3 linked regions of the Methylobacillus flagellatus KT genome follow. The protein of the gene in region 3 binds, or shares a complex with, the protein of the main gene of each other region. Links are inferred from orthologs where the notes say so. Each region holds a gene or a part of one and is shown on either strand. Other genes may lie near its edges. The genes, in order: holA, dnaN and dnaX.

Region 1 (5,646 bases), 620 kb from region 3 along the record:
TCTCACCTATGACGACGTCCTCTCCGTCATGCGCGACCTCAAGGCCATCGGCGCGCACAATGCTGCAACGGGGCGCCCACGCGGCCTGCTGGGACGCGGATTCCTCAACCGCTTGACCGAGGCATACGAGCAATTCCGCCATGAAGGTAAATTGCCCGCAACCTATGAGGTAGTCTACGGACATGCCTGGAAACCCCAGCCCAAACAGGCGGGGCTTGCCACGGTGACTGTGCACCCGAGGAGGCCGCGTTGAGTAGCAACCGTCAACAGGCCTGGTTCGTCACTGGCACCGATACGGGCGTCGGAAAGACCATGGTCAGTAGTATGCTGGTGCGACAGTTTTCAGCGCGTGGCTTGCGCAGCGTAGGCATGAAACCTGTTGCTTCCGGCTGCGAGCGACGTGACGGGCGATTGATTTCAGAAGACGTTACGCAGCTATTGGCGGCCAGCAATGTCGATTTACCATTATCCGATATCAACCCCTATGCCTTCGAGCCGGCGATTGCACCGCATATCGCCGCCAAACAGGCAGGCGTGCGGATCGATCTGGAGCCTATTGCAGCTGCCTTCAGGCGTTTGCAGGCGCAAGCGAATGTCGTGATCGTCGAGGGCGCGGGCGGTTTCTATGTGCCGTTGGATGAGCAGCATGATATGGCCGACCTTGCTGCCAAGCTTGGTTTGCCGGTGATTCTGGTGGTCGGCATGCGCCTGGGATGCATCAATCATGCATTGTTGACAGCCGAGGCGATCAGGCAACGCGGCCTGACGCTGGCTGGCTGGGTCGCGAACCAAGTGGATCCTGGGATGGCGATGCTGGAAGACAACCTGCAGACGTTGAAGCAGCGTATGCCTTCGATCTATCTAGGGTTTATTCCATGGCAGGATCAAGCAAGCACTGCTGAAGACACGGATATTGTGAGTGTATTGTGGCAGTGAGGAAGTATTTCAATACCTTGAAGTGCCGCTGTACAAATCATGCTGGCAAATAAATTCCAATACCTTGTCAGGTACTAAGTAGCGCGGTGTGCAGCCATATGCAAGAGATTCCCGGATCTTGGTCGCCGAGATGTCCAGCGCGGTGATTTCCTGCACCCATATCCCATGCTCCGCTTGAATAGGCAATTGTTGTGCGTCCGAGAGCATATGCGTCTGGAGGAATGCGTCCAATACCAGGTTGCTTGAAGGCAATGCCGCGCCAGGTCGTGTGGTCACCACAATATGCGCGAATTGCAATAGCTCCTGCCAGCGGTGCCAGCTGGTGATACCGGCAAAGGCATCCATGCCCATCAGCAGGCAGAGCCTGGCCTTGCCCTGCAATCCTTCGTGCAGGAATTGCAGGGTGTCTATGGTATAGGAGTAGCCTTGCCGCTCCAGCTCCTGCGTATCCAGCTTGAATAAGGGATTGCCGGCAATCGCGAGGGCAACCATTTCCGCGCGTTGCGTGGCAGAGGTCATGGGCTGTTCACGGTGGGGAGGCGTGGCGGAGGGGATAAAGCGGACTTCCGCCAAACCCAAGGACTCGGCCAGTTCCTGCGCCATGCGCAGGTGACCGAAGTGGATGGGATCGAAGGTGCCGCCCATCACGCCGATGAGCGGCAAGGGTGTTGCTGGAGGTGCCATGCCAAGCGTCATGCTGGTGAAATGCAGGTGTGAGGGCATCAGGCCCTGACTTCACCATCGCCCAGCACGATGTACTTGAGGCTGGTCAATCCTTCGAGACCGACCGGACCGCGGGCATGCAGCTTGTCGGTGGAAATGCCGATCTCGGCACCCAGGCCGTATTCGAAGCCATCGGCAAAGCGGGTGGAAGCGTTGACGATGACACTGCTGGAGTCCACTTCGCGCAAGAAGCGGCGCGCGTTGGTGTAGTTCTCGGTGACGATGGCCTCGGTATGCTGGGAAGAGTACTGATTGATATGGGCGATGGCTTCGTCCACATCCGCAACCACCTTCACCGAGATGATCGCGGCAAGGTATTCGGTGTAGTAGTCCTCTTCGGTGGCAGGCTTGGCCTGCGGCACCAGCGCGCGGGTTTCGCTGCAGCCGCGGATTTCCACGCCCTTGCTGATCAGCATCGCAGTTAGCGGTGGCAACGCTTCTTGCGCAATGCTGCGCGCTACCAACAGCGATTCCGCGGTGTTGCAGGTGCCGAGGCGCTGGGTCTTGGAGTTCTCCAGGATGCGCAATGCCTTGGCGAGGTCGGCGCTTTCGTCAATATAGACATGGCAATTGCCATCAAGATGTTTGATGACAGGGATGCGCGCTTCGTTGGAGATGCGCTCGATCAGGCCTTTGCCGCCGCGCGGCACAATGACGTCGACATAATCCTTCATGGTGATGAGTTCGCCGACAGCGGCGCGGTCGGTCGTCGCTACCACTTGCACTGCGCTGGCAGGCAGCGCTGCGGCAGCCAGGCCTTCATGCACGATGGCGGCCAGGGCGCGGTTGCACTGGATGGCTTCGGAGCCGCCACGCAGGATGGCGGCATTACCGGACTTGATGCAGAGGCCGGCGGCGTCGACAGTGACATTGGGGCGCGCTTCGTAGATGATGCCGATCACGCCCAAGGGCACGCGCATCTTACCAATCTGGATGCCGGATGGGCGGTATTTGAAGTCCGACATTTCCCCGATAGGGTCGGGCAGGCCGGCGATTTGCTCCAAGCCTTCCGCCATGGTGTCGATGCCTTTTTCGCTCAGCACGAGGCGGTCCAGCATGGCGGGCTCCAGGCCGTGACGGCGCGCTGCTTCCAGGTCGGCTGCGTTGGCGGCCAGCAATGTGTCGCGCTCGCGGCGGATGGCGGTGGCGATGGCGCGCAAGGCCTTGTTTTTGGTCTCGGTGTCGGCGCGCGCCATTGCGCGTGAAGCGGTGCGGGCTTCGCTGCCGAGCTGTTGCATGTAGTGTTTGATGTCTTCCATTCCTGCCTCTATTTCCTGCTGCCTATGCGCGCCAGACCGAAGCACAGGCGCGAGATTTCCAGCCATGGATCCTGGTTCAACAGGCCTTTGGCGGCTTTGTCGATTTCAGCCAGTTTTTGCAGCGCAGCCTCAAGCTGGCGCATGCTAAGACGAGAGAGCGCCCGTTTCACCAGGTTTTGCCGTTCGCCGTAAATCCTGGCTTGCTGCATGGCGCTGTTGAGATTGCCGCCGCGGCTTTCAGCATATTTTACCTTGACCAGCCCGCGCAACACCCAGGCCAGGGCGCTCATGATGGCAACCGGTTGTGCGCCTTCCTCGCGCAGGCCATGCAATATGCGCACCGCATGCTCGCTATCGCCACTCAGCACGGCATCGCCCAGTTGAAAGGCATCATAGCGCGAAACATTCAATACCGCTTCCCGCACCTTGCTGCCATCCAGCGTGCCTTCAGGGTACAGCAGGCCGAGTTTCTGGATTTCCTGGTGTGCGGCGAGCAGGTTGCCTTCAACCTGGTGGGCGAGGAATTCCAGCGTTTCCTGATCGGTATTCTGGCCCTGACCGGCAAGGCGGTTCGCGATCCATTGCGGCAAGGCCGATGGCGCGACTTCATGGAGTGCAAGCGAGACGCCGTGATTTTCCAATGCAGCAAACCAGGCGCTGTTCTTGGCGTCGCGCTCTAGCTTGGGCAGGATGACGATGGTCACTGTATCGGGGATGGCGTGTTCCGCCAGTGCGGTCAGGGCCTTGCCGCCGTCCACGCCGGGCTTGCCCGACGGAACCGCGATCTCGAGGATGCGCCGGCTGGCGAACAGGGAAATGGATTGACCGAAGGCTGCCACTTGTTGCCAGTTAAAATTGCGCTCCACAGTGAGGCGGGTGCGTTCGTCGTAGCCTGCGGCCCGCGCGGCAGCACGGATGGCATCCAGGCTCTCGCGCTGGGCCAGGGGCTCATCGCCCATGAGGACATAAAGCGGTGCCAGGCCTTGGGCCAGGTGCCGCTCCAGCTCCTGCGGCTTGATCCTCATTCCACGGTGTCGTCCAGCGAGCGTAGGTCAGGTGCGCGCGGCTTGCCTTTGGCCGGTTTGATGACCATGAGGCGGCGCAGCAATTCGCGCACAGCATCATCCTTCATGTCATTGTAGAGCCGCTCCTGCTCAAGCTGTTTGGCGAGCAACTGCGCATCGTCATAAGTGATCTCACGCCGGCCCCTGATAGTCTGCACATCGCCCCAGGTTTCACTGGAGGGATCGCGCACACGGAAATTCACGGTATAGAAAAGCTCGAATTCGCGCACCAGGCCGCGGCCGCTCAAAGAAAGAATGCGCTGTTCCTGCGACTCGCTCATGATTTCAAGGAGCAGGTCGGCCTGGTCCGGCGAACTGACGATCTTGACGCCATTCACCGTCAGCGAGCGTTTGAATGGCTTGGAGATGGAAATGGTCGGCCCCTGAATGAACAAGGTATTGAACTTGAGGTCAGCCACGCCGCGCATCTTGAAGCCGCAGGCAGTGAGCGCCAGGAGCATGGCAAGCAGAATCCAGCGGGCGATGCGCATATACATGGTTTATCCTACGACGATGTTGACGAGTTTGTTAGGCACGACGATGATCTTGCGCACGCTGCCTTCGGCCAGGTATTTCTGGATGCATTCCTGCTGCACAGCCAGGGCTTCGATCGCGGCCTTGTCCAGTGTGCGGGAAACGGTCATGCTGCCTCGCAGTTTGCCGTTGACCTGTAGCACCAGCTCGATTTCATCCTGCACCATGGCGGCCTTGTTGGCAACCGGCCAGCGGGTGTCGAGGAGCTGGGTGCCCGGGCGTAGCGCCTGCCAGAGTGCATGGCAAATGTGAGGCACAATGGGCGAAAGCAGCAATATGATATTTTCCAGTGCCTCCTGGCGGATGGCGCGCGTCGTCGCGTCATGGCCTTCGATCTTGGCATAGGCATTCATGAGCTCCATCACTGCTGCAATGGCGGTATTGAACGCATGGCGGCGCCCATAGTCATCAGTCACTTTTTCGATGGTCTGGTGCAGCTGGCGGCGGAAAGCCTTGAGCTCGGCTGAAAGGTCGCCCATGGTGAATGCCGCCACGATGCCGGATTCGACGTGGTTGGCGACAGCGGTCCACACGCGCTTGAGGAAACGATGTGCCCCCTCTACGCCGGCATCGGACCACTCCAGGCTTTGCTCGGGCGGTGCCGCGAACATCATGAACAGGCGGGCGGTGTCTGCGCCGTAATTGTCGATGAGTTCCTGCGGGTCGACCGTATTGCCCTTGGACTTCGACATTTTGCTGCCGTCCTTCAATACCATGCCCTGGGTGAGCAGCTTGGTGAATGGCTCATCATGCCGGACCAGGCCGACATCGCGCATGAGCTTGTTGAAGAAGCGTGCGTATAGCAAATGCAGGATAGCGTGTTCGATGCCGCCAATATATTGGTCGACTGGCAGCCAGTAGTTGGCACGCTCGTCCACCATGCTGCTATGGGCATCAAAGCTGGCGTAGCGCGCGAAGTACCAGGATGATTCGACAAAGGTATCCATGGTATCGGTCTCGCGCGTCGCTTTTTCGCCGCAGCTCGGGCAGGTGGTTTCGTAAAAAGCCGGATCTTTCTTGATTGGAGAGCCGACGCCATCCATGACCACGTCTTCCGGCAGGACGACGGGCAATTGCTCCGCAGGCACCGGCACTTCGCCGCAGCTTGGGCAATGCACGATGGGAATTGG
Region 2 (5,518 bases), 1.7 Mb from region 3 along the record:
CGCCGGCATGGTTCAGGCGTATACAACCCATGGATATCTCGTTTAAATAATGGCTGAATCAAGGAAATCACATGGGTCCAATACGGGCTTGGTATGGGAAAAGCAAGCCCGACATTATTTCATCAATGGCAAATCCCGCCAAATGACCGTGGTAAAAATGTGCCACATATTGGATACTTTTCCCATTATCCGGCTCAGGAATATCCCTATGAAAGATCAATGGAATGTGTACAAAATTGCCCCGATTGACCATGGCTGGCTTTATCTCAGGACCGTAGGCGAAACCGCACACCTGCTGGGCGGTCACTGGGCGGAAGCAGCAGTCAATGGGCTAGTGGCAGATCATCCCACTGTAGAAACATTCCTGGCGAGTTACCACTATGCCCATGATGCCGCACTCGCGCATGGCTATGACGGCATCAACCGCCAGGAACCAGTGGTATTCTGGTTTCCGGATGCTGCGGTATTCAACTATGGATTTGTTTTCAAGTCGGATATTGGCGGCATTACCTATGTTGTTTCGCCCAAACCATTGAAATGGCTGGATTCCCTTTCCGGAAAGTGAAGGTATAAGCCACTATCATCTCCACTGGCGGGAACACCTTTACCTGGTACTGCACTCGTGCAGAAGCGCCGTTTTTTCCGGCAGCTTCTGCAGCCTTCAATCAAACATCAAGATTGCTCACACCCAGCGCATTGCCTTCGATAAAGGCGCGGCGCGGCTCCACCTGATCTCCCATCAACGTAGTGAAGATTTCATCAGCGGCAATTGCATCATCGATCTGCACTCTGAGTAAGCGGCGTACGGCGGGATCCATGGTAGTTTCCCACAACTGTTCTGGGTTCATTTCGCCCAGCCCTTTGTAACGCTGGATATTGAGTCCGTGCTTGGCTTCGGACATGAGCCAGTCAAGGGCCTCCTTGAAGCTGTTGACCGGTTGCTGTTTCTCGCCCCGCTTGATAGTCGCACCTTCGCCTACGAGTCCTTGCAATGTCAGGGAAGTTGCAAGAATTTGCTGGTAATCGCCACTGTTGATGAAATCGCTATCGATCACGCTGGCTTGCAGGTTGCCGTGGATGTACTTGTTGATTTCCAAACGGTAATCACCGTTTTCCTGGTTCTGCGTCACCAGCACTTCACTGCCTGTGTGACCCAGCAAGGCCCGTAGCTTTGCTGCTGTCGCTTCGGCTTGTGTTTCAGTGTCCAACTCGAGCTTGCCCAGGCTGATCAATGCACGCAGGATGCTTTCATCGTACAAGGGGCTCAGCCGGCGGATAATGGCTTCAGTCAATACCATTTGTTTGGCAATGGCAGCCAGTGCTTCGCCGCTGATGGTTTCACCATCGGCCTGCTTGAGCAGTTCCGCCCCCTTGAGCGCGGATTGCAGAAGATACTGGTCCAGTTCCTGCTCATCCTTGAGATAACGCTCGTCACGGCCTTGCTTGACCTTGTACAAGGGAGGCTGGGCAATATAGACATGGCCGCGTTCGACCAGCTCGCCCATCTGGCGGTAGAAGAAGGTCAGCAACAAGGTTCGGATGTGAGCACCGTCAACGTCGGCATCGGTCATGATGATGATGCGGTGGTATCGCAGCTTTTCGGGATTGAAATCGGCCTTGCCGATCCCAGTACCCAATGCGGTAATCAGGGTCGCAATTTCCTGTGAGGACAACAGCTTGTCGAAACGTGCTTTTTCCACATTCAGGATTTTGCCCTTCAATGGGAGAATGGCCTGGAATTTGCGGTCCCGACCCTGTTTTGCTGATCCGCCCGCCGAATCTCCCTCGACGAGGTAGAGTTCGCTGAGGGCTGGGTCTTTTTCCTGGCAGTCGGCCAGCTTGCCTGGTAGGCCCATGGTATCCATGGCACCTTTGCGGCGTGTCATTTCACGTGCCTTGCGGGCAGCATCGCGCGCCCGGGCGGCATCGATAATCTTGTTGCAGATGATCTTGGCTTCGTTCGGGTTTTCCAGCAGGAATTCGGCCAGTTTCGCAGATACCACTTCCTGCACAACGGGCTGTACTTCACTGGATACGAGCTTGTCCTTGGTCTGGGAAGAGAATTTCGGCTCGGGTACCTTGACGGATAATACGCAAGTCAATCCTTCCCGCATATCGTCTCCGCTGGTATCTACCTTGGCCTTTTTCGCCAAATCATTCTGCTCGATATAACTGTTGAGCGTGCGCGTCATGGCCGTACGCAATCCGGTCAAATGGGTTCCACCGTCACGCTGGGGAATGTTATTGGTGAAGCACAATACGTTTTCACTGTAGGAGTCGTTCCATTGCATGGAGACTTCTACGATGATGCCGTCTTTTTCACCCGATGCATAGAAAGGCTTAGGGTGCAGGACGGTCTTGCTGCGGTTCATGTATTCGACAAAGCCCCTGACGCCGCCAGAGTGGGCAAAATTTTCCGATTTTCCGTTGCGCTGGTCGATCAACTCGATCTTGACACCATTGTTGAGGAAGGAAAGCTCACGGATGCGTTTTGCCAAAATTTCAAAATGAAATTCCACATTGGTGAATGTTTCAGTGGACGCAAGGAAGTGTACCTCGGTACCGCGCCGTTCCGTTGTCCCGGTAATGGTGAGTGGAGAAACAGCCACCCCTCGGCGGAATTCCATCTGATGGACCTGGCCATTGCGGAAAATCCGCAATTTCAGCCAGTCTGAAAGCGCGTTCACGACAGAAACGCCCACCCCGTGCAAACCACCGGAAACCTTGTAGGAATTCTGGTCAAACTTGCCCCCGGCATGCAGTTCAGTCATCACGATTTCAGCGGCAGAACGCTTGGGTTCGTGCTTGTCGTCTTCCTTGATGTCGGTTGGAATGCCGCGCCCATTATCGGAAACACTGATGGAATTATCAGGATGGATAGTGACCTTGATGTCATCACAGTGACCTGCCAGGGCTTCATCAATTGCGTTATCCAGCACCTCGAACACCATATGGTGTAAACCGCTGCCATCGGATGTATCGCCAATATACATACCGGGGCGTTTACGAACTGCATCTAGGCCTTCGAGGATTTTAATACTATCGGAATTGTAATCGGTCATAGTCCTGTAGGTTTCACGTGAAACAATAAATTATTTTAATATTCAGTAAGTTAAATTCTCATTGGCATGACGACGTATTTGTAGTTATCGTCGTTTTCAACAGTCACCAGGCAACTGCTATTCGCATCTGCAAAGGAGAAGGTCACGCTTTCGCTATCTGAGTTGTTTAGTACGTCGATCATATAGGTGACGTTAAAGCCGATGTCCAGGTTGCTACCCCCGTAGCTGATTTCAAGCTCTTCTTCGGCTTCTTCCTGCTCGCTGTTGGTGCTGATCAATTTCAGGCTATTGGCTGAGAGCACCATCCTAATGCCACGGTATTTTTCATTGGAAAGAATGGAAGCACGCTGCATGGACAGTAGGATCATCGTGCGATCCACGGAAAAACTGTTCTGGTGTCCTGTCGGGATGACGCGGGTGTAATCCGGGAATTTCCCATCAATCACCTTTGAAATCAAGTGGATATCTCCAAATGCAAAATTAGCTTGGCCATTGGCAAGCTCTATTGTGACCTCATCTTCGCTTTCGTCCAACAGTTTTATCAATTCGATCACCGTCTTGCGAGGCAGAATGATTTCCTGTTTTTCATAGCTGCTGGCAAGTTCGGTGGAAGTGAAACTCAACCTGTGGCCATCGGTACCCACGACATTCAGGCGGTTGCCGTTGACCTCGAACAGCAAGCCATTGAGGTAGTAACGGATATCTTGCTGCGCCATGGCAAACTCGACTTGCTTGAATAGGCGTTTCAAGGATTTCTGGCCGATCTTGATGAGTGTACTGCTGGCATCCTCCGTCTTGGTCATCAATGGATAATCACCGGCAGGCAATGTCTGCAGGTTGAAACGGCTTTTCCCGGTCTTTACCTGGATGCGGCTGTCCTGGGTAGCCATCGTGATTTCAGCGTTTTCAGGCAATGAACGGCAAATATCGAGAAGTTTCTTGGCGGAGATGGTGGTCGAAAGCTCACCCCCTGCGGCTGAGTCTACAGAGAGTGAAATCTGCATTTCGAGATCCGTGGCTGTCAGCTTGATTTTGTCTTGTTTGGCTTCCAGAAGCAGGTTGGAGAGTATAGGCAAGGTATGACGTCTTTCAACAATACTACTGACGGATGAAAGAGGTTTTAGCAGTGTATCGCGATTGATTTTGATGTTCATATCTTTAAAACCTAATATATAAAAAATAAATTGGTAATAACAATAATGTCGGAAACTTCTGTTGATAACGCCATTTTTAAATTTAAAATCAACAACCTTTGAGAGGCTGTACCATCTTGAAACTGTTATACGCTGCTGTGGATAGATTGTGGCTTATTTTACCGCTTTCTGAAAAACGCTTTTAAACTGTATTTCTACCCACAGCCTTTCCATAGGCCTGATGCCCTTCCTAATCGCGGATGACTTGGATCAATACCGCGATATCGCGTGCCACGTTTTGATCATTCTGCCGCAATTGTTCGATTTCATCGCAAGCGTGCATGACCGTGGTATGGTGCCTACCGCCAAAGGCTTCGCCGATTTCAGGAAAGCTGTGGTTGGTGAGCTCACGTGCCAGTGTCATGGCAATCTGTCGTGGACGGGCAAAGTTGCGTGAGCGCTTCTTGCTGTACATCTCGGCGACCTTGATCTTGTAATAATCAGCAACGGTTTTCTGGATGTTCTCGATGGTGATCTGGCGGCCACGTACAGCGATCAGATCCTTTAGGGCTTCCTTGGCCAGGCTGACGTCGATGGCATGCCCGGTGAAGTTGGCCATCGCGATGATGCGGTTCAGTGCGCCCTCGAGTTCACGAACGCTGGAGCGCACTTGCTTGGCAATAAAGAATGCTACATCTTCATCCAGCGTGACCCTGGCTGCTTCTGCTTTCTTGAGCAGGATCGCGACGCGCATTTCCAGCTCGGGCGGTTCTACTGCCACGGTCAGACCCCAGCTGAAGCGTGTGCGCAGGCGTTCATCGACATCGGCGATTTCCTTGGGATAGGTATCGCAGGTGATGATGATTTGTTTCTTGGCTTCAATCAGCGAATTGAAGGCATAGAAGAACTCTTCCTGCGTGCGGCTCTTCTTGGCGAAGAACTGGATATCGTCGATCAACAGTAGATCCAGGGAATGATACTGGCGCTTGAATTCGTCGAAAGCCTTGTGTTCGTAGGCTTTCACCACATCTGAAACATAGCGTTCGGCGTGCAGATAGCGGATCTTGGCATCGGGTCGCTGCGACTTCAGGTGGTTGCCGATCGCTTGCAGAACATGGGTCTTGCCCAAGCCGACCCCGCCATAGATGAACAATGGGTTATAGGCAGTACCTGGGTTTTCTGCTACTTGGATTGCTGCAGCGCGAGCCAATTGATTGGCCTTGCCCGTGACAAAATTGTCAAAGCGGAATGCCGGGTTGAGACCGCTGGTCTCCGTTAACGTTTTGGGTTTTTTGGGCGCGGCTGAAGCGGGTTTGGCAGGCG
Region 3 (5,639 bases):
TCGTGGCTAGGATGACTTCTTCCACTTTGCCATCCTGGGCACGCTTGAGCAGCTTATCCAGGTGGATGTCTCGAGGACCGATGCCGTCCAACGGTGATAGCCTGCCCATGAGGACAAAATACATGCCCTGGTAGGTTTGGGTTTGTTCCAGCATCATGAGGTCGCTGGGCATTTCCACAATGCAGAGCAATGTACGGTCTCGAGCCGGAGAGGCGCAAAGTGGGCAAATCTCCTGCTCGCTGAAGTTGTTGCACAGGTTGCAATGGCTGACTACTTGCAAAGCCTGGTCCAGCGACTTGGCAAGTATGCCAGCGCCCTTGCGGTCGCGCTGCAACAAGTAGTAAGCCATGCGAAGGGCGGATTTTGGCCCTACGCCCGGCAGACAGCGTAAGGCTTCGACCAGTTGTTCCAGGGCAGGAGGGTTACGCATGCCGGCTGAGGTAAATCAGAATGGCAGTTTCATGCCAGGGGGGATTGGCAGGCCCGCCGTCAGGCTGCTCATCCGTTCCTGGGAGGTAGCCTCGGCCTTGCGCGCCGCGTCATTGAAGGCTGCCGCAATCATGTCCTCCAATAGCTCTTTGTCATCTCCCAGTACACTGTCGTCGATGCTGACACGGCGCACTTCATGGCGGCAGGTCATGGTGATCTTGACCATGCCCGAGGCTGCTTGGCCTTCGACTTCAATCTTGCCCAATTCTTCCTGGGCGCGCTTCATGTTTTCCTGCATTTGCTGGGCCTGCTTCATGAGGTTGCCCAAGCCGCCTTTCATCATGTCTGTATCCTCCGGATTTATTGAAGTGGTTTGATGCTTGATGGAATGATCTGGGCGCCGAAATCCTTGATCAGCGCTTGCACAAAGCCATCATTGTGAATTGCGTTCTCCGCATGGGCCTGCAGGGCGGCTTTTTCCTGACTCATCAACTGGGCTGGCGTATTGCCGCTGCCGCCCAGGGCGAAAGTCAGTTTGATCTTGCGGCCAAAATGCTGCTCAACGGCACTTTGCAGCTTTTCCTCATAACCCATGCCCAGCAGGTGCTTTTGCGTCGGCGGCACGGAGAATGCAATATGGTCTTCATCGAAGCTTGCTACTTCGCAATTTTGTGCCAGCGCCCGGGCCAGGCCGAGTTTCAACCTGTCCACCAATGCACGCCAATTGCCGTCGAAGCTTCGCGTGACCGCTGAGGCAGGGGCTTCTTGCGTGCTGGATGCTGCGGCGGAGAAGGCGCCTGGGCTGAGCGCTTGAGAGTCCCGAGAGGTCGCTGACTCAGGCGTGGGCTCCGGGCTGGCTTCGCGCATGTTCGGCGCAGGGATCCTGACAGCTGGTTCACTGACGGCAAGAGCGGCACTGGCGCGAGGCCGCGTGCTTTCTGCAACGGTAGAGGATGCCGCTGGCGGTGGTGCTGCCTTTGTCGAAGATGTTTGTTCTCCTGGGCGGAATGCCAGCATACGCAGCAATGCCATGGTGAACCCAGCAAACTCATCGGGCGCCAAGCCGAGATCTCGCCTGGCGAGAAGGGCAATTTGGTAATAGAGCTGTATTTCCTCTGGGCGCATGCGAGCCGCGATGTCGAGAAGAGTCTGACGGTCGGGATGGTCAATCGCAATACTATCTGGCACAGCTTGTGCAATGGCGATTTCATGCAGCAGGTTGGCAAGGTCGCTCAATGCCGCGTCGAAGGAAATCGCGCGTTCTTCCATGGCGCGCGCCTGGGCGAGCAAGGCATTGCCATCTTGGGCGAGCAGGGCGTTGAGCAGCTCGAACAGGTAAGCCTGGTCGATTGCACCCAGCATGGTACGCACCTCTTTTTCGTTGACGCTGTCGCCGCCATAGGCAATCGCCTGATCCAGCAGGGACAATGCATCACGCATACTGCCATTGGCAGAGCGGCCTATCAATTGCAGTGCAACAGGCTCGAAGGTAATGTTTTCCTGGGTCAATACATGCTGCAAGTGTGCGGCAATACCGCTGCTCGACATTTGCCGGAGGTTGAACTGAAGGCAGCGCGACAGGATGGTAACCGGGACCTTCTGCGGGTCAGTGGTGGCCAGAATAAACTTGACGTGGGCCGGGGGTTCTTCCAGCGTTTTCAACATGGCATTGAAGGCATGCCCGGTGAGCTGGTGAACTTCATCAAGCATGTAGACTTTGTAGCGGCCCTGGGTGGGGGCGTAAATGGCTTTTTCCAGCAGCGAGGTCATGTCATCAACCCCGCGGTTGGATGCGGCATCCATCTCGACATAATCGAGGAAGCTACCCTTGTCGATCGCGACGCAGGCCGTACATTGGCCGCAAGGGTTTGCGCTGACGCCGCGTTCGCAATTCAGGGATTTTGCCAGTATACGGGAGAGGGTGGTCTTGCCAACGCCGCGGGTACCCGTGAACAGGTATGCATGGTGTAGTCGCTGCTGCTGCAATGCATTGGTGAGGGCGCGCACCACATGCTCCTGACCTACCAGCTCATCAAAGGATTTTGGACGCCATTTGCGGGCAAGAACCTGATAGCTCATCGGCGTATAAACTCATTGGATGTCATGCGTTGCAGGTGCCTGCTTTGCCAGTGGCGTGCACATTTGGAACAATTGATCCGGCGCTTCCCATGCAATCAGGCGTGTCTGATTCTCTAAATTTAAGAGGCGAGCCCAACCCCCGGCACTTGCTTCAATAGTTGTGGCTGCTTCCTTCCGGACCTGACCAGGTTGGCTACTTTGCAATGCGGGGAGGCCCGCCAGACGCCATTCTAACTCAAACCTGCGGCACTCCACCAGCGCTTTCATCGGTCAAGACAAAGATAGATTAAGTACCATCCTTGCGATATATTGGGCAAAGCACAATGAATGATAACTAACAATAGAGAGCGCCATGATGCATCAGGCTGACCGTTATTTTATGCGGCTCATCCAGCCTTTCCTGGGAAACAAGCCACCAGAAATCGCCAAGGCAGTTGTACTTGGTATGGCAATCCTATCCATCCTGGTGCTGGCGGAAAGCTTGGCCTGCGTCTTCTGGATATTCACTCTTTCCAGCCTGGGGGAAGGATATGCAGTGATGGCGGCCGTGCCGTACATCTACATCATCATTTCCTATAGCAGCTTGCTGGTGTTCTACCATTTCAAGCGTTTCGATGCCTTTACCTTCACCCAACTGGTCATGCTGCTGGTGATGCCGTTCTTTATGCAATGGATCATTGGCGGGCTTCAGGCCTCTAGCGGTGTTGCTTTCTGGGCCATACTGTCGCCCGTCGGCGCACTGATGATTCTGGGCACCCGGCAGTCCACCCCCTGGTTCATCTTATTTGGGCTGCTGGCAGTGCTGTCATGGTGGCTGAACGACCAGTTTTCCATGCATGCCTTGCCGATCCCCGGGGATATCCGGGATGCATTTTTTGCGATCAATATGGCCGGGGTATCGGTCATCCTGTACATCGCAATGCGCTATTTCCAATCTGAGAAAGCGAAAGTGCTGGAAGCATTGGCGGTGGAAAAATCGCGTTCGGAGCAACTGTTGCGAAGCATATTGCCGGAGTCAGTTGCCAAGCGGCTGCATGAAACCCAGTGTGGCCGCATCGCAGATAGTCATGACGCCGTCACCATCCTGTTTGCGGATATCGTGAACTTCACCCAGATTTCGGCAGGGATGACACCTGCTGCTGTGGTTGACCTGCTCAACCATGTCTTTTCCCGCTTCGACCAGCTTGCCGCCCAGTATGGCGTGGAAAAAATCAAGACTATAGGGGATGCTTACATGGTGATTGCGGGGGCGCCCAGTCCCCGGACAGACCATGCCCACGTCATGGCGGACATGGCGCTGGAAGTGCCTGCCTTGCTCGACAAGGTTTCCAGAGAGATCGGCATGCCATTGGCAATGCGGATTGGAATGAACAGTGGTGCAGTGGTGGCCGGTATTATCGGCAACACCCGGTTCAGCTACGATTTATGGGGGGATGCTGTCAATATCGCCAGCCGTATGGAAACGACCGGGCTGCCCAACGAAATCCAAGTTTCAGCCGCTACCTATGAGCTGCTGAAGGCGGATTACTGCTTTGAGCCGCGTTGTGGTGTGGATGTCAAGGGAAAAGGCAAAGTAGTGACCTATTTGCTTAAGGGAAGGATGGACAAACATGATGTTGATGTATCAAGATGACCTGAATCCCAACAATCACGCCATTCTGCAACATTTGCTATTTGCATATTTAATTTAAATTTTTTTGCTTTTTCCTCCGTTATTGCAGTCATCCAGTGTGCGAGTTCGCGCAGCATTGGGCTCATTGACGAAGGAATAGCATGAAACAACTCCTGAAGGATATTACAGTTCACCGTATGGTGATGATCGTGCTGGTTTTCATCAGCATCCTGATCCTGACCCTTTCCGCCATAGGATTGGCTGGGATGAATGCGGCAGGGAAGGAGCTTGAGGTCAGCCACGCGACGCTCAGGCAATCCCAATCCCTAGTCTTGGCCAATGAAAATCTGCTGCGCGCCCGGCTCAGGCTGGTCAGGCAACATGATTATCTTGAGGCTGGAGACCTGAAGGCAAGCCAGGCCGAATCTCTGCATGTCCGCTCTGCAATGAAGGAGGCCGATGCCAGTTTCAATGCTTTCCTGCAGGGGGCATCATCAGTAGACATCGATGCAATTCGTCAGCTCAAAGCCCATTACATCCTGGTGCATGATGAAGTGGAGAAGCTGATTGAATTGCTTGAACAAGGCGATATTACCAAGTACAGGCAGCATAATATCAGCGTCGTTGCTGGCGCCAGTCGTCACTTCGGCAATGCGGCCCGGGAAGTCAATGGTCTGTTGGAGCAGCAAGGGCAAGCCATGCTGGAAAATGCACAGAAAAACCGCAAGCTGCTGATGGTTGCAGTGGCTTGCGTTCTCGGCGTCTGCCTAGTACTGCTGGTTCTGGCTGATCGGTATGTTGTGCATTTTGTCCGGATGCCGTTGGATCAGGTGAAAGCGTATTTCCAGAAAATTGCCGATGGGGACCTCACCTTTCCTATAGAGCCATTCGGCAAGAATTGTCCAGGGCAGATATATCCTTACCTGATCGACATGAAAGACAGTCTTGCCAAGATGGTCCGCCAGGTACGCGATAGTGTTGAGCAGATCAACAACGGCACCGCCGAAATCGCCCAGGGCAACAACGATCTTTCGCACCGTACCGAGGAGCAGGCGAGTTCGCTCGAGGAAACTGCCAGCAGCATGGAGGAGCTCGCGGAAACCGTGGCGCATAATGCAGAAAACGCTAGGACGGCGACAGGCATGGTGCAAAATACGGTGGCTGTGGCAAAGCAAGGCGAGGCTGCCATGGATGAGGTCGTGCGGATCATGCAGGAGATCAGCGCCAAATCTGCGCAGATCGAGGAGATTACCGGGCTGATTGACGGCATTGCTTTCCAGACCAATATTCTTGCACTGAATGCTGCCGTGGAAGCCGCGCGGGCAGGGGAACAGGGGAAGGGGTTTGCCGTGGTGGCAAGCGAAGTGCGTTCACTTGCGCAGCGTAGCGCCAGCGCCGCCAGAGAGATCAAGGTGCTGATCGCCGCTTCTGGCGAGGTCGTGGATACAGGTACCCGCAAGGTCACCTCTGCAGGCAATACAATTCACGAGGTTGCAAATTCAGTCAATCAGATAGCTGC

What was found.
Region 1: the proteins of dnaX (region 3) and holA are in contact, whole or in part, in a cryo-EM structure (PDB 8GIZ), measured with the Escherichia coli proteins. The link is inferred for Methylobacillus flagellatus KT from one-to-one orthologs.
Region 2: the proteins of dnaX (region 3) and dnaN are in contact, whole or in part, in a cryo-EM structure (PDB 8GIZ), measured with the Escherichia coli proteins. The link is inferred for Methylobacillus flagellatus KT from one-to-one orthologs.

Annotation. Positions count from the first base shown.
Region 1 is NC_007947.1:2,307,635-2,313,280, reverse strand. What follows is about bases 1,936-4,906. They hold holA (DNA polymerase III subunit delta), read right to left. Parts: upstream 3,944-4,906; coding sequence 2,927-3,943; downstream 1,936-2,926. Other genes in these bases: leuS (leucine--tRNA ligase), read right to left, coding at 4,483-4,906; lptE (LPS assembly lipoprotein LptE), read right to left, coding at 3,940-4,479; MFLA_RS11040 (glutamate-5-semialdehyde dehydrogenase), read right to left, coding at 1,936-2,918. Outside these bases: malonyl-ACP O-methyltransferase BioC, read left to right, coding at 1-253; bioD (dethiobiotin synthase), read left to right, coding at 250-936; nadD (nicotinate-nucleotide adenylyltransferase), read right to left, coding at 946-1,620; more of MFLA_RS11040, read right to left, coding at 1,659-1,935; more of leuS, read right to left, coding at 4,907-5,646. UniProt on the Escherichia coli protein: Part of the beta sliding clamp loading complex, which hydrolyzes ATP to load the beta clamp onto primed DNA to form the DNA replication pre-initiation complex.
Region 2 is NC_007947.1:386-5,903, reverse strand. Bases 2,165-5,007 are described here. They hold dnaN (DNA polymerase III subunit beta), read right to left. Parts: upstream 4,217-5,007; coding sequence 3,113-4,216; downstream 2,165-3,112. Other genes in these bases: dnaA (chromosomal replication initiator protein DnaA), read right to left, coding at 4,446-5,007; gyrB (DNA topoisomerase (ATP-hydrolyzing) subunit B), read right to left, coding at 2,165-3,062. Outside these bases: MFLA_RS00020 (hypothetical protein), read left to right, coding at 209-565; more of gyrB, read right to left, coding at 666-2,164; more of dnaA, read right to left, coding at 5,008-5,518. UniProt on the Escherichia coli protein: Confers DNA tethering and processivity to DNA polymerases and other proteins. Acts as a clamp, forming a ring around DNA (a reaction catalyzed by the clamp-loading complex) which diffuses in an ATP-independent manner freely and bidirectionally along dsDNA.
Region 3 is NC_007947.1:1,682,180-1,687,818, reverse strand. The notes cover bases 150-3,113. They hold dnaX (DNA polymerase III subunit gamma/tau), read right to left. Parts: upstream 2,509-3,113; coding sequence 790-2,508; downstream 150-789. Other genes in these bases: MFLA_RS08050 (adenylate/guanylate cyclase domain-containing protein), read left to right, coding at 2,861-3,113; MFLA_RS08065 (YbaB/EbfC family nucleoid-associated protein), read right to left, coding at 446-772; recR (recombination mediator RecR), read right to left, coding at 150-430. Outside these bases: more of recR, read right to left, coding at 1-149; more of MFLA_RS08050, read left to right, coding at 3,114-4,141; MFLA_RS08045 (methyl-accepting chemotaxis protein), read left to right, coding at 4,282-5,639. UniProt on the Escherichia coli protein: Part of the beta sliding clamp loading complex, which hydrolyzes ATP to load the beta clamp onto primed DNA to form the DNA replication pre-initiation complex.